2 regions of the Massilia sp. BAP21 genome follow, and region 1 is predicted to be linked to the other one. Evidence: predicted binding sites of a transcription regulator. Region 1 holds the regulator's gene; the other holds the start of a gene.
What was found. Region 1 encodes LexA, which represses DNA repair genes until DNA is damaged. Its sites were predicted from a motif close to ACTGTATNNNNATACAGT; they were not measured.

Region 1 (7,123 bases):
GGTGGCGGACCTCAAGCGCATCGGCGAGCTGTGCCGTGCGCGCGGCATCCTGTACGTGGTCGACAACACCATGACCACGCCGTATCTCTTCCGCCCGAAGGACGTGGGCGCCGGCCTGGTCGTGAATTCGCTGACCAAGTCGATTGCCGGCCACGGTATTGCGCTGGGTGGTGCGCTGACCGATACCGGGCTGTTCGACTGGAGCGCCTATCCGAATATCGCCGACAACTTCCGCAAGCAGCCGGCCGCCAACCAGGGCATGGCGCAGCTGCGCGCGAAGGCCCTGCGCGACTTCGGCGCCTCGCTCGGGCCGGAAGCTGCGCACCACATCGCGGTCGGCGCCGAAACGCTGGCGCTGCGCATGGAGCGCACCACGGGCAATGCGCTGGCGCTGGCGCGCATGCTGGAAGCGGACGAGCGCGTGGCAGCCGTGCACTACCCGGGCCTGGCATCGCACCCGCAGCATGGGGTGACGACGGAACTGTTCCGCGCCGGCGGCTCGCTGCTGAGCTTCGAGCTGAAGGACGGCATCGATTGCTTCGATTACCTGAACCGCCTGAAGCTGGCCATCCCGGCGAGTAACCTGGGCGATACCCGTACCCTGGTGATTCCGGTGGCGCACACGATCTTCTTCGAGATGGGCGCCGAGCGCCGCGCCAGCATGGGCATTGCCGAGTCGCTGATCCGGGTCTCGGTGGGCATCGAGGACACCGAGGACTTGCTGGAAGACTTCCGCGCGGCACTTGGCGCGTAATCCATACTGAAGAGACGCGACAACATGAAGAAAACTGCGCTGCTGTTTGCCGGCCTGCTGCTGGCAGGATTTGTTCACGCGGGCGAGCTGGAAGACGCCAAGGCCTTGTTCGAGCAGAAGAAGTATCCCGAAGCCATGAAGCTGTACACCAAGCTGGCGAATGCCGGCAACGTCGAGGCCCAGCAGAGCCTGGGCCAGATGTACTGGTATGGCGAAGCGGGCGAGGTCGACGAGGCCAAGGCCACGGCGTGGTTCACCAAGGCAGCGGCCAAGGGCAACAAGGTGGCTGCGGATTCGCTGGTGATCATGCAGCAGCGCGTCGCGCGCCGTGCCGACATCGATTACTGGGTGTCGAAGTACGATGGCGAAGACCTGAAGTCCGGCAAGTTCCACTGCCCGGCGCCGCGCGTGCCACCGATCTCGAAGCAGAGCGACGAGATCGACCGGGTCGCGAATGCGATCAACAAATGGCAGGATTGCTACAACGGCTTCGTGCAGAACCTGAATGCGGTGTCGCCCCTGTCGAACCGGATTCCGGCCGATGTGGCCAAGCTGATGAACGCGACCGAGATGGAAAAGGCCAAGGCCCACCTGGCGCAGGTGCAGGAGAACGTGTCGGAAGAAGCCAAGGTCGGCGCCAAGATGACGCTGGCGGACGTGGCGGTGTGGCGTTCGGCGACCGAGGCCTATATCGCCGAGCACAATGCGATCGTGAACAAGGCGCCGAAGGAAGATTCGATCTCGAGCAAGCGCAAGTAACGCTTTTGTAGGGTGGGCTCTTGAGCCCACGCGGTACGACACCTGCATGTCGAACAAAATCCCGTCAGGATTGCCGTACGGTGCGACGCAAGGTGTTTCGACTGATTAAGCGTTCTACCGCGTGGGCTCGAGAGCCCACCCTACGAAAAGCAAAAAGGCCGCGTCAGCGGCCTTTTCTACGTCAGCACAAAATCAGTGCCAGCTGCGCATCAAGCCCACCGCCAGGCCTTCCAGCGCGAACTCGTCGCCCGGCGCAACCTGGATCACCTTGAAGTCCGGATTTTCCGGCAGCAGCTCGATCAGTTCGCCCGTCTTGCGGTAGCGCTTCACCGTCACATCCTCGCCCAGGCGCGCAACGACGATCTGGCCGTTCTTGGCGCTGTCGACCTTTTTCACGGCCAGGAAGTCGCCATCCATGATGCCGGCGTCGCGCATCGACCAGCCGCGCACCTTCAGCAAGAAGTCGGGACGGGCCGCGAACATGGCCGGGTCGACGTTGTAGGTCGCTTCCACGTGTTCCTGCGCCAGGATAGGGGAACCCGCCGCCACGCGGCCGACGAGCGGCAGCGACATCAGCAGGGCAGGCGGGATGACCGGCAGCGCCGGTTCGCTGGAGGCGCCGATCAGGCGGATGCCGCGCGAGGTGCCCGACACGATCTCGATCGCGCCTTTACGCGCCAGGGCTTGCAGGTGCTCCTCGGCCGCGTTGGCCGACTTGAAGCCCAATTCCTTCGCGATCTCGGCGCGGGTCGGCGGGAAGCCGGTGTTGTCGATCGCTTCCTTGATCAGGTTGAGGATCTGTTCTTGCCTTGCAGTGAGCTTGAGCATGGGTATACCACTGGTTATCGATTCAGACTGTATTTTTGTACAGTGCTTCGCATAATGCAAGGGTAAATGCAAATAAATCCCACTTTTCGCTTGCCGGGTTGTCGCAAGAGCGGTACAAACCCCCGCGATTGCCATGCCGCCGGCTTCGCGTTATAATTGCCGGCTTTCCCTTCCCACACTCGTCTTGACGCCGAGGTGGGCATTTGTTTAAACGTCCTCAAGGAGTGTTGCATGCGTCATTATGAAATCGTTTTTATCGTCCACCCGGACCAAAGCGAGCAAGTCCCGGCGATGATCGAGCGTTACAAGGCCAGCGTCACCGCGCGCGGCGGTAACATCCATCGCGTGGAAGACTGGGGCCGTCGCCAGATGGCTTACCAGATCCAGAAGCTGCCGAAGGCACACTACATCTGCATGAACATCGAATGCGACAACGAGACCCTGGTCGAGCTGGAAACCGCATTCAAGTTCAATGATGCCGTGCTGCGTCACCTGACCGTGAAGATGAAGAAAGCTGAAACCGCTCCATCGCCAATGATGAAGTCGGTCCAGCGCGAAGACGCAGCCAAGAGCCACCGCGCAGAAGCCCCAGCGGCTGCTGCTGCCCCAGCTGCTGCTGCCTAAATTCTTTCCCCAGGATTCGTGAACGGGCGTGAGCCCGAAGTGAAGTGAACCAGCTACAAGTCGTCGCCACCATCGCTGAACGCGACGTACTGCGCTATACCCCGGCCGGCGTGCCGATCGTTTCGGCAATCCTGCTGCACAGTTCGCAGCAGGTCGAGGCAGGGGTGGCAAGGCTGGTGGAGTTCGAAATAGCCGCGTTCGCCGCGGGAGAAATTTCGGGCCGCTTCGCTAGCGCCGAGTTGGGCGCCGCCCACCGGTTCACGGGATTCCTGGCCAAGAAGAACCGCAACAGCAAAGCCCTGGTGTTTCACATCATTGATTTCAGTGCCGCCGCTTAAATAATTCAGCGGCCCACCTTTTAGATATACAGGAGCCTCAAAATGGCATTCGGTAAAAAGTTCGACAAAAACAAAGCCAAGGAAAAACTGAAGCGCAAACAGCAGAACCCGCTGTTCAAGCGCAAGAAGTTCTGCCGCTTCACCGCCGCCGGCGTTGAACAAGTTGACTACAAAGACGTCGACACCCTGAAAGACTTCGTCCAGGAAAACGGCAAGATCATGCCGGCACGCCTGACCGGTACCAAGGCGCACTACCAGCGTCAAGTGGACACCGCGATCAAGCGCGCACGTTACCTGGCCCTGCTGCCGTACACCGACCTGCACAACGCTTAAGTCGCCACGGCAACGAGCACAAGTAAATACTGGAGAATAATATGCAAGTTATCCTGCTGGAAAAAGTCGTCAACGTCGGCAATCTGGGCGACGTCGTCAAGGTTAAGGACGGTTACGCACGTAACTTCCTGATCCCGCAAAAAATGGCCCGCCGCGCAACCCAGGCCGCTGTGGCCGAGTTCGAAGTCAAGCGCGCCGAGCTGGAAAAAGCTGCTGCTGAAAAGCTGGCTGCTTCGCAAGCCCAAGGCGAAAAGCTGGGCGGCATGACCATCACCGTCGCTCAAAAAGCCGGCGTCGATGGCCGTCTGTTCGGTTCGGTTACCAACTTCGACATCGCCGAAGCCCTGACCAAGCAAGGTTTCGCAGTCGAAAAGGCGCAAGTGCGCCTGCCGACCGGCCCGCTGAAGACCACCGGCGAACACCCGGTTGCGGTCGCGCTGCACACCGACGTCGTCGTGGAAATCACGATCGCTGTCGTGGGCGAAGCTGCCTAAGTCAAGCTGAATAACAGCTGCTTATGAAGCCATAATCAGTTGTTGTATTCTGGAAAAAGCCGGGTTCGCCCGGCTTTTTTTATGACCCAAAAGTCGCCAATTATTTCAGCCGTGTGACCGGAGCAGGTATAATGCCCGCCATGAATACCCCCGCAGATCCGCAAATCGAATCGCTGCGCATCCCCCCGCACTCCATCGAAGCAGAGCAGTCCGTCATCGGCGGCCTGCTGCGCGATAATGCGGCGTGGGACCGTATTGCCGACTTCATGCACGCGGACGATTTTTATCGTTACGACCACCGCATCATCTTCGAACAGATGGTGCGCCTGATCAACAGCGGCAAGCCTGCCGACGTGATCACCGTCTACGAGGCCATGGTGTCGCTCGGCAAGGCCGAGGACGTCGGCGGCCTCCAGTACCTGAACGCCATGGCGCAAAACACGCCATCGGCCGCCAACATCCGCCGTTACGCCGAGATCGTGCGCGACCGCGGCGTGCTGCGCAAACTCATCACCGTCGCCGACGAAATCTCCGGCAACGCGTTCAATCCGCAAGGCAAGGAAGTCAAGCAGATGCTTGACGAAGCCGAATCGAAGATCTTCGCCATTGCCGAGCAGGGCGCCCGTGGCGCCCAGGGCTGGAATCCGATCCAGCCGCTGCTGACGCAAGTGGTCGAGCGCATCGACGAACTGTATTCGCGCGAAAACCAGGGCGAAATCACCGGCGTGCCGACCGGCTTCATCGACCTCGACCGCATGACCTCGGGCCTGCAGCCGGGCGACCTGGTCATCGTGGCCGGCCGTCCGTCGATGGGCAAGACCGCATTCTCGGTGAACATCGGCGAAAACGTCGCCATCGAAGCGGGCCTGCCGGTTGCCGTGTTCTCGATGGAGATGGGCGGCGCCCAGCTGGCCATGCGTATGCTGGGCTCGGTCGGCCAGCTCGACCAGCACCGCCTGCGTACCGGCCGCCTGAACGACGAGGACTGGCCGCGCCTGACGCACGCGATCCAGAAGATGAACGACGCCCAGCTCTACATCGACGAAACGCCGGCGCTGAACCCGATCGAGATGCGGGCACGCGCGCGCCGCCTGGCGCGCCAGTGTGGCAAGCTCGGCCTTATTATCGTCGACTACCTGCAGTTGATGCAGGGCAGCCAGCCGGGCGACAACCGCGCCGCCGAGATTTCCGAGATCTCGCGTTCGCTGAAGGGCTTGGCGAAAGAGCTCCACTGCCCGGTCATCGCGCTGTCCCAGCTGAACCGCTCGCTGGAACAACGCCCGAACAAACGGCCCGTCATGTCCGACTTGCGCGAATCCGGCGCTATCGAACAGGATGCGGACGTCATCATCTTCCTGTACCGCGACGAGGTGTACAACCCCGATTCGCCGGACAAGGGAACCGCCGAGATCATCATCGGCAAGCAGCGTAACGGTCCGATCGGGGCGATCCGCCTCACCTGGATCGGTCAGTACACCAAGTTTGGCAATTACAGCGGCAACCTCGCCGTCTACCAGGGCGATTAAGCCGATATTGCGCCGCTGCCCGGTACCCGACACCGCAGCGGACTTCGCAGTCCCAAGAGTTTTATCACGGAGAAATACATGTTTGGACGCCTGATGCCCACCGAGGGCAAGTTTTTTGATTTGTTCAACCAGCACGCCGCGCTGTGCGTGAAGGGTGCGCAAGAAATGGTTGGCCTGATGACCAACTTCGACGACCTGGAAAACCGCGTCCACGCCGTCGAAAGCATCGAAAAACAGGCGGACAAGATCACCTACGCCACCGTCGACCTGCTGCACAAGACCTTCATCACCCCGCTCGACCGCGACGACATCCACAAGCTGATCACGCGCATGGACGACATCCTCGACATGATGGAAGACGCCGCGCAAACCATTTCCCTGTACGACCTGCACGCCGTGACCCCGGAAGCCAAGCGCCTGGCCGAGCTGTGCCTGTCGGCCTGCCAGAAGGTCCAGGAAGCCGTGGCCCTGCTGCACGACATGGGCAACGCGCAAAAGATCGTCGCCATCTGCGAAGAAATCGACCGCTTCGAATCCGACGCCGACCACGTGATGCGCGCCGCGATGAGCAAGCTGTTCCGCGACGAGCCGGACGTCCGTAACCTGATCAAGATGAAGGCGATCTACGAGATCCTCGAGACCGTCACCGACCGCTGCGAAGATGTGGCCAACATCATCGAAGGCATCATTGTCGAGAACGCGTAAGCTTCCTTAGAACAAAAATAATTATGGAACATCTCACCATCAGCATTTACGTGCTGGGTATGCTGGTGCTGCTCGCACTGATCTTCGACTTCATGAACGGTTTTCATGATTCGGCGAACGCGATTGCCACCGTCGTCTCGACCGGCGTCCTGAAGCCCCAGTCGGCGGTCGCGATGGCGGCATTCTTCAACTTCGTCGCGATCTTCGTCGTTAACATGAAGGTGGCGCAGACGATCGGCAAGGACATCATCGACCCGCACATCGTCGACCACTACGTGATCTTCGGGGCCCTGGTCGGGGCCATCGTCTGGAACGTGATCACCTGGTACTACGGCATTCCATCGTCGTCCTCGCACGCCCTGATCGGCGGCCTGGTCGGTGCGGCAGTGGCCAAGTCGGGCACCGGCGCGCTGATCTCAGCCGGCCTGTGGAAAGTGGTCGCCTTTATCGTGCTGGCCCCGCTGCTGGGCTTCGTGCTCGGTTCCATCATCATGCTGATCGTGTCCTGGGTGTTCGTGAAGAGCACGCCGCGCAAGGTCGACGTCTGGTTCCGCCGCCTGCAACTGGTGTCGGCGGCCGGCTACTCGCTGGGCCACGGTGGTAACGACGCGCAAAAGACCATGGGTATCATCTGGATGCTGTTGATTGCCGCCGGCTACACCAACGCGGCCGATGCACACCCGCCGGCCTGGGTCATCATCTCCTGCTATGCGGCAATCAGCTTCGGCACGCTGTTCGGCGGCTGGCGCATCGTCAAGACCA
Region 2 (7,123 bases), 1.9 Mb from region 1:
TGAACCTGTCGCCGCAATACCTGGACCGCGGCGACTTCTTCGAGAAGATGCGCGGGGCCCTGGTGCGCTACGGGATTTCGCCGAGCCAGATCGAGGTCGAGATCACCGAGAACATCTGCATCCGCAACCCGCAGTACGCGATCGAGCAGCTGAACAAGCTGTGCCAGCTGGGCGTGTCGGTGGCGATCGACGATTTCGGCACCGGCTACTCCTCGCTGTCCTACCTGCACCGCTTCCCGATCCACACGATGAAGATCGACCAGTCCTTCGTGAAAGAGATCCACGACGAGAACGGGCACTACCCGGTGATCCTGGCGATCATCTCGATCGCGCGCGGGCTCGGGCTGCACCTGATCGCCGAAGGCGTCGAGACCGAGGTGCAGGCCAACTACCTGAAGGCCAACGGCTGCGAGACCATGCAGGGCTATCTGTTCTACCGCCCGATCTCGCTCTCGAACTTCATCGGCGTGCTGCGCGCGCAGGGCGCCCCGGCAGGGCCGATTGCCGCGCGCGCCGGCCTGGCCTGACCCCCGACTCCACCGATGGATTCCGCCACCGCCCCCGCCCAGGAACGCCACACGGCCGAATTCCTGCGCGTGAAGGGGCTGGCCGAGCGCGGCGTCGCCAGTGCCCAGCACAGCCTGGGCTTCATGTACGTGAACGGCCAGGGCGTGCCCCAGGACTACGAACTGGCCGTCTCCTGGTACCGCATGGCCGCCGCCGCCGGGCTGGAACAGGCCCAGTACAACCTCGGCGTGATGTACCAGAAAGGCCAGGGCGTGGCCCAGGACCACGCGCAGGCGCTGTACTGGTATGGCTGCGCGGCCGAGCAGGGTTATGCGCCGGCCCAGTACAACCTGGGCTGGCTGTACGCCAAGGGACAGGGCACGCCCGCCGACGTGCACAAGGCGCTGCACTGGTTCCGCCAGGCCGCCGAGCAGGGCGACGCCGGGGCCCAGCACAACCTCGGCCTGATGTACGAGGGCGGCAAGGGCATCGCCCAGGACCAGGAGGCGGCCTCGAACTGGTACCGGCGCGCGGCCGAAGGCGGCTATGCGCGCGCCCAGTTCGCGCTGGCGCTGCGTTACGACAGCGGGCAGGCGGGCCTGGGAACGGCGCGCGACCCGGCCCAGGCCCTGGCCTGGATGCGCCGCGCGGCGGACCAGGGCCATGCGCCGGCCCAGTTCAACCTCGGCCTGCGCTACGACAAGGGCCAGGACGTGGCGCAGGACAGCGCCCAGGCGCTGCACTGGTACACGCGCGCGGCCGAGCAGGATCACCTGAGTTCCCAGTTCAACCTGGCCCTGGTCCACGACAGCGGCCACGGCGTGCCGCGCAACGAAGAGGCGGCGCTGAAGTGGTACCGGCGCGCGGCCGAGGGCGGCCATGCCGGCGCCCAGGACAACCTCGGCCTGCGCTACGAACACGGCCAGGGCGTGGCGCGCGACGCCGGCCTGGCCGCGCACTGGTACCGCAAGGCGGCCGAACAGGGCCTGCCGGCGGCGCAATACCACCTCGGCCAGCTGTTCGATGCGGGCCAGGGCGTGGAACGCGACGCCGAGCAGGCCGCCGCCTGGTTCGCGAAAGCCGCCGAGCAGGGCCACCTGCGCGCCCAGTTCGACCTCGGCCTGCGCTGCGAAGCCGGCAACGGCGTGCCGCGGGATACGGCGCGCGCCCTCGACTGGTACCGGCGCGCCGCCGCGCAAGGCTATGCGCCGGCCCAGCACATGGTCGGCGCCCTGCTCGAACGCGAAGACCAGGGCGACCCGCGCGAGGCGGCCGAGTGGTACCGCAAGGCCGCCGAGGGTGGCCATGCGCTGGCCCAGTTTGCGCTGGCGCTGCGCTATGACAGCGCCCACGGCGTCGAACGCGACTACGAAGCCGCCCACTTCTGGTACCTGTGCGCCGCGCGCCAGGGCCATGCGCGCGCCCAGTTCAACCTCGGCGTGATGGCGGCGGCGGGGCAGGGCACGCAGCGCGACCCGGTCGAGGCCTATGGCTGGCTGCATCGCGCGGCGCGCGGCGGCATCCCGGCCGCCACGCCCTACCTGAAACGCCTCGCGGCGCGCATGGCGCCGGTGCAGCTGGCCCAGGCCCAGGTGCATACCGAAGGTGCGTAGGGTGGACGGGTATTTCCGTCCACGCGTCCAGGCACCATCCGCATACCGATATCGCTTCGCAAAAGTCCGCATACGCGAGGCACTCCATATAGAATACCGCCCACAACAAACCCCCGCTTTCGGAGACACATGAACAAGAAGCTTCTCGCCGCGCTGGCGCTCGCCTTTGCCGGCAGCGCGCTGCACGCACCTGCATTCGCCGCACCTTCTGCCGCATCGTCCGCAGCTGCCGCCAAGGCCGCCCCCTTCGACCGCGCCGCCTACAACATCAACTACAAAAAGTTCGTGCTGCAGAACGGCCTGACCCTGATCGTGCATGAAGACCACAGCGTGCCCGTGGTCGGCGTGAACATGTGGTACCACGTCGGTTCGCGCAACGAAAAGCGCGGCAAGACCGGCTTCGCCCACCTGTTCGAGCACTTCTTCTTCAACGGCTCCGAGAACTACCCGCACGGCTTCCGCGAGGCGATGGACGACCTCGGCGCGAACAACCGCAACGGCACCACGAATACCGACCGCACCAACTTCTTCGAAGACGTGCCGGTGTCGGCGCTGGAGCGTACCCTGTTCCTGGAATCGGACCGCATGGGCTTCCTCGGCAACTACATCTCGAAAGAGATGCTCGAGCGCGAGCGCGGCGTGGTGCAGAACGAGAAGCGCCAGGGCGAGAACCAGCCGTATGGCCGCGTGCGCATGGAAGTGAGCGCCAAGATGTACCCGTACTCGCACCCATACTCGTGGTCGACCATCGGCTACATGGAAGACCTGCAGGCCGCTTCGCTGGACGACATCAAGGAGTGGTACCGCACCTATTACGGACCGAACAACGCGGTGATCGCGCTGGCCGGCGACATCACGCCGGAACGCGCGCTGGAACTGGTCAACAAGTACTTCGGCGCGATCCCGCCGGGCCCGCCGCTGCCGCGTACCGAGGCCTGGATCCCTACGCTCGACCGCAACATCCGCGACGAGATGGAAGACCACGTGCCGCAGGTACGCATCTACCGCAACTGGCATGCCGCCGCGTGGAAGGACGCCGACGCCGCGCGCCTGTCGCTGCTGGGCGCCGTGCTGGCCGGCTCGAAGAGCGCGCGCCTGGACAAGCGCCTGGTCTACGACAAGGGCCTGGCCACCAGCGTCAACGCCTACCTGAACGACGCCGAACTGGCCGGCACCTTCAACCTGGTCGTCACCGTCAAGCCGGGCGTCGATCCGCTGCTGGTGGAACGCGAAGTCGACGCCATCGTCGCCGAGCTGCTGGAGAAGGGCCCGAGCGCCGCCGAACTGGCGCGCGTGAAGACCAGCATCCTGGCCGACTTCTCGCGCAGCGTCGAACGCCTGGGCGGCATGGGCGGCCGCTCCGACGTGCTGGCCGAAAGCATGACCTACGGCGGCCGCCCGGACGCCTACCTCGACCGCCTGGAACAGATGGCGAACACCACCCCGGCCGAAGTGAAAGCCGCCGGCGGGCGCTGGCTGCGCGCGAACCACTACACGATGACGGTGCGTCCGTTCGCCAAGCTGGCGGCGGCCAAATCGACCATCGACCGCAAGCAGCTGCCTGCCTTGGGTGAGGCGCCGGACGTGAAGTTCCCGGCCCTGCAGCGCGCCCAGCTGAAGAACGGCCTGAAGGTGATCCTGGTCGAGCGCCACAGCGCGCCGATCGTGAACGCGACCCTGGCGATCGACGCCGGCGCCGCCTCGGACAGTACGGCCAAAGCCGGCGCCGCCGCGCTGACGCTGGACCTGCTCGACAAGGGCACGAAGACGCGCGACGCCTTTGCGCTGTCGGACGCGCTGGAAAGCCTGGGCGCCAACCTGTCCACCGGCACCGGTCTCGACCAGTCGCTGGTGCGCCTGCAGGCGACGTCCGCCAATCTGGCGCCGTCGCTGGCGATCATGGCCGACGCCGCCTTGAATCCGAGCTTCCCGCAAGACCAGTTCGCCCTGCAAAAGGGACGCCGCCTGGCCGGCATCGGCCAGGAAAAGGCCCAGCCGACCAGCCTGGCAACGCGCATCCTGCCTGGCCTGCTGTACGGCCAGGAGCACATGTACGGCAAGCCGGCCAGCGGCTATGAAGCCAGCGTTGCCGGCATCACGCGCGACGACCTGGCACAGTGGCACGCGATCTGGTTCAAGCCGGGCAGCGCGACCCTGGTCGTGGCCGGGGATGTGACCATGGACAAGCTGCTGCCGGCGCTGGAAGCCTCGTTCGGCAAGTGGGCGGCCGGTTCGGCGCCGGCCAAGCAGGTGAATGGCGCTGCAGCTGGCGCGCCACGCAAGATCTACCTGATCGACAAGCCGGACGCGCCGCAGTCGACCATCGTCGCGGCCCAGCTGTCGCTGCCGTACGGCCAGCCGGAAGACCTGGCGATCGAGCCGGTGATGACCAACTTCGGCGGCATCGCCACCTCGCGCCTGAACCGCAACCTGCGCCTGGACAAGCACTGGAGCTACGGCACCAGCGCGCGCCTGTCGGAAGTGCGCGGCCAGCGCAGCTTCGTGACCATCGCGCCGGTGCAGACCGACAAGACGATCGAGGCAATGCGTGAAGTGCGCAAGGAAGTGCAGGGCGTGGCGGGCGAGCGTCCGCTGGTCGGCGCCGAGTACGAGAGCATCATGCGCAACATGACCTCGCGCCTGGCCGGCCGCTTCGGCACCCTGAACGCGCTCGAAGGCGCGGCGCTGGCGACCGTCAACCTGGGCCTGCCGGAAGACTACTGGGCCAACTACGCGCGCAACGTCAAGGCGCTGACGCCGGCGCAGCTGGGCCAGGCGGCCGGCAAGTTCGTCAAGCCGGAAGAGGTGACCTGGCTGGTGATCGGCGACTTGCGCAAGGTCGAGGCGGGGATTCGTTCGCTGGGCTGGGGCGAGGTGGTCGTGCTGGACCAGGACGGTAAGCCAATCCGGTGATTGCGTGATGGACTCGCGGCAACGGTAGCGGGCGATACGCCGCTGCCGCGGGTTCAAGGATGAGCACGTAACCGCGTGGGCACGGAGTGCCCACCGTACGGTTGCCAGCCCGGCCATAAGGCCGTTAGCACTGCATTGCTGACCGTACGGTGGGGTCATTGATGCCGGGGGCATCAATGACGTGCCCACGCGTAACGATGCATGGTGATAGCGCCATTCCGATCGAAACCTTGGCACCCCGCCAACGCCTCCAAACGCACACCCGCAGCTTTTCCACCCACCCTGTTGTACCCCAACCTCACCCGCGCGCCACGCGCAACGCGACTGGTATATACTGTACATCCATACAGCTCCACCTTTCGCGATGGAACTTACCGACAAGCTCGAAATCCTGGCCGACGCCGCCAAGTACGACGCCTCCTGCGCCAGCAGCGGCGCCCCGAAGCGTGCGTCCGACAGCAGCGGCGACGGCATCGGCGCCACCACCGGCATGGGCATTTGCCACAGCTACACGCCCGACGGCCGCTGCGTCTCGCTGCTGAAGATCCTGCTCACCAACTTCTGCATCTACGACTGCCAGTACTGCGTCAACCGGCGCAGCTCGAACGTGCCGCGCGCCCGCTTCTCGGTCGAGGAAGTGGTCAAGCTCACCCACGATTTTTACCTGCGCAACTACATCGACGGCCTGTTCCTCAGCTCGGGCATCATCCAGTCCAGCGACTACACGATGGAGCAGCTGGTCGAGGTAGCGCGCCAGCTGCGTGAAGTGCACAAGTTCCGCGGCTACATTCACCTGAAAACCATCCCCGACGCCGACCCCGCGCTCATCGCCAAGGCCGGCCGCTATGCCGACCGCCTGTCGGTGAATATCGAGCTGCCCACGCACGACAGCGTGACGCGCCTGGCGCCGGAAAAGAACGTGCACACCATCAAGCTGGCGATGGGCTCGATCCGCCGCAAGCTCGACGAAAAGGCCGAGGAGCCGAAAGCGCCCGCGTTCGCGCCGGCCGGGCAGAGCACGCAGATGATCGTCGGCGCCGACGCCAGCGACGACCACACCATCCTGAACACGGCCGAAACCCTGTACGGCAGCTATAAACTCAAGCGCGTGTATTACTCGGCCTTCAGCCCGATCCCGCAAAGCCCGAAGAGCGTACCGCTGGCGCCGCCGCCGCTCATGCGCGAGCACCGCCTGTACCAGGCCGATTTTCTCTTGCGCGGCTATGGTTTCACGGCCGGCGAAATCATTCCGCAATCGGGCAACCTGGCGCTCGACATCGACCCGAAACTGGCCTGGGCGCTGGCCAACCGCGAGCACTTCCCGATGGACCTGAACCGCGCCGACGCCGAAATGATCGCGCGCGTGCCCGGCATCGGCATCCGCAACGCCAAGCGCATCGTCGAGCTGCGCCGGCTGCGCCGCGTGCGCTGGGAAGACCTGTCGCGCCTGCGCTGCAGCATGAAGAAGATCGCACCCTTCGTCGTCACGGCCGACTACAAGCCGGCCCAGGGACAATCGAGCACCCACCTGCTGCGGCGCCACCTGGCCGACGCACCCGAGCAGATGAACCTCTGGCCGGAATTGCAGGCCGCATGAGCGCGGCAGCAGCGGCGTCGGCAGTTGCGGCCGGACAGCCGCTGCTGGTCGCCAGCTTCGCCGAATGGCGCGAAGCGGCGCGCGACTTACTGGTCCACGCCGTGCCGCCCGAGCTCGTTACCTGGGGCCAGCCCGGCGCCGGCGATCTGTTTTCAAGCGCGCCGATGCCGGACACCGCGGCGCAGCATCCATCCATCAGCCTGGATCAGACACGGCCCGCGCCGCATGTGCCGCGCTCGCTGATGGACATGCTGCAGACGGCCGCCTGCTGCCGCATGCCGGACCGCTGGGCCTTCCTGTACCGCGTGATCTGGCGCTGGACGCAGGGCGAGCACGACGTGCAGTCCGCCGCCGATGCCGACGGCGGGCGCCTGCATTCGATGGTGAAGGCGGTGCACCGCGAGGAGCACGACATGCACGCCTACATCCGTTTCCGCGAACGTCCCGAAGCGGCCGGGCCGCCGCGTTTCGTGGCCTGGTTCGAGCCGCGCCA

Region 2: a site for LexA is predicted at 5,367-5,384, ahead of ACWYRN_RS10630 (putative DNA modification/repair radical SAM protein). Genes of this name have one in related genera too.

The regions. Positions count from the first base shown of each region.
Region 1 is NZ_CM173596.1:535,157-542,279, reverse strand. It holds gene ACWYRN_RS02420 (cystathionine gamma-synthase family protein) at 1-754, shown strand, start outside; gene ACWYRN_RS02415 (tetratricopeptide repeat protein) at 779-1,513, shown strand; gene lexA (transcriptional repressor LexA) at 1,706-2,341, opposite strand; gene rpsF (30S ribosomal protein S6) at 2,573-2,965, shown strand; gene priB (primosomal replication protein N) at 3,010-3,303, shown strand; gene rpsR (30S ribosomal protein S18) at 3,346-3,636, shown strand; gene rplI (50S ribosomal protein L9) at 3,678-4,130, shown strand; gene ACWYRN_RS02385 (replicative DNA helicase) at 4,271-5,656, shown strand; gene ACWYRN_RS02380 (DUF47 domain-containing protein) at 5,735-6,361, shown strand; gene ACWYRN_RS02375 (inorganic phosphate transporter) at 6,385-7,123, shown strand, end outside.
Region 2 is NZ_CM173596.1:2,413,154-2,420,276, forward strand. It holds gene ACWYRN_RS10615 (EAL domain-containing response regulator) at 1-527, shown strand, start outside; gene ACWYRN_RS10620 (tetratricopeptide repeat protein) at 543-2,120, shown strand; gene ACWYRN_RS10625 (M16 family metallopeptidase) at 2,250-5,033, shown strand; gene ACWYRN_RS10630 (putative DNA modification/repair radical SAM protein) at 5,398-6,630, shown strand; gene ACWYRN_RS10635 (UdgX family uracil-DNA binding protein) at 6,627-7,123, shown strand, end outside.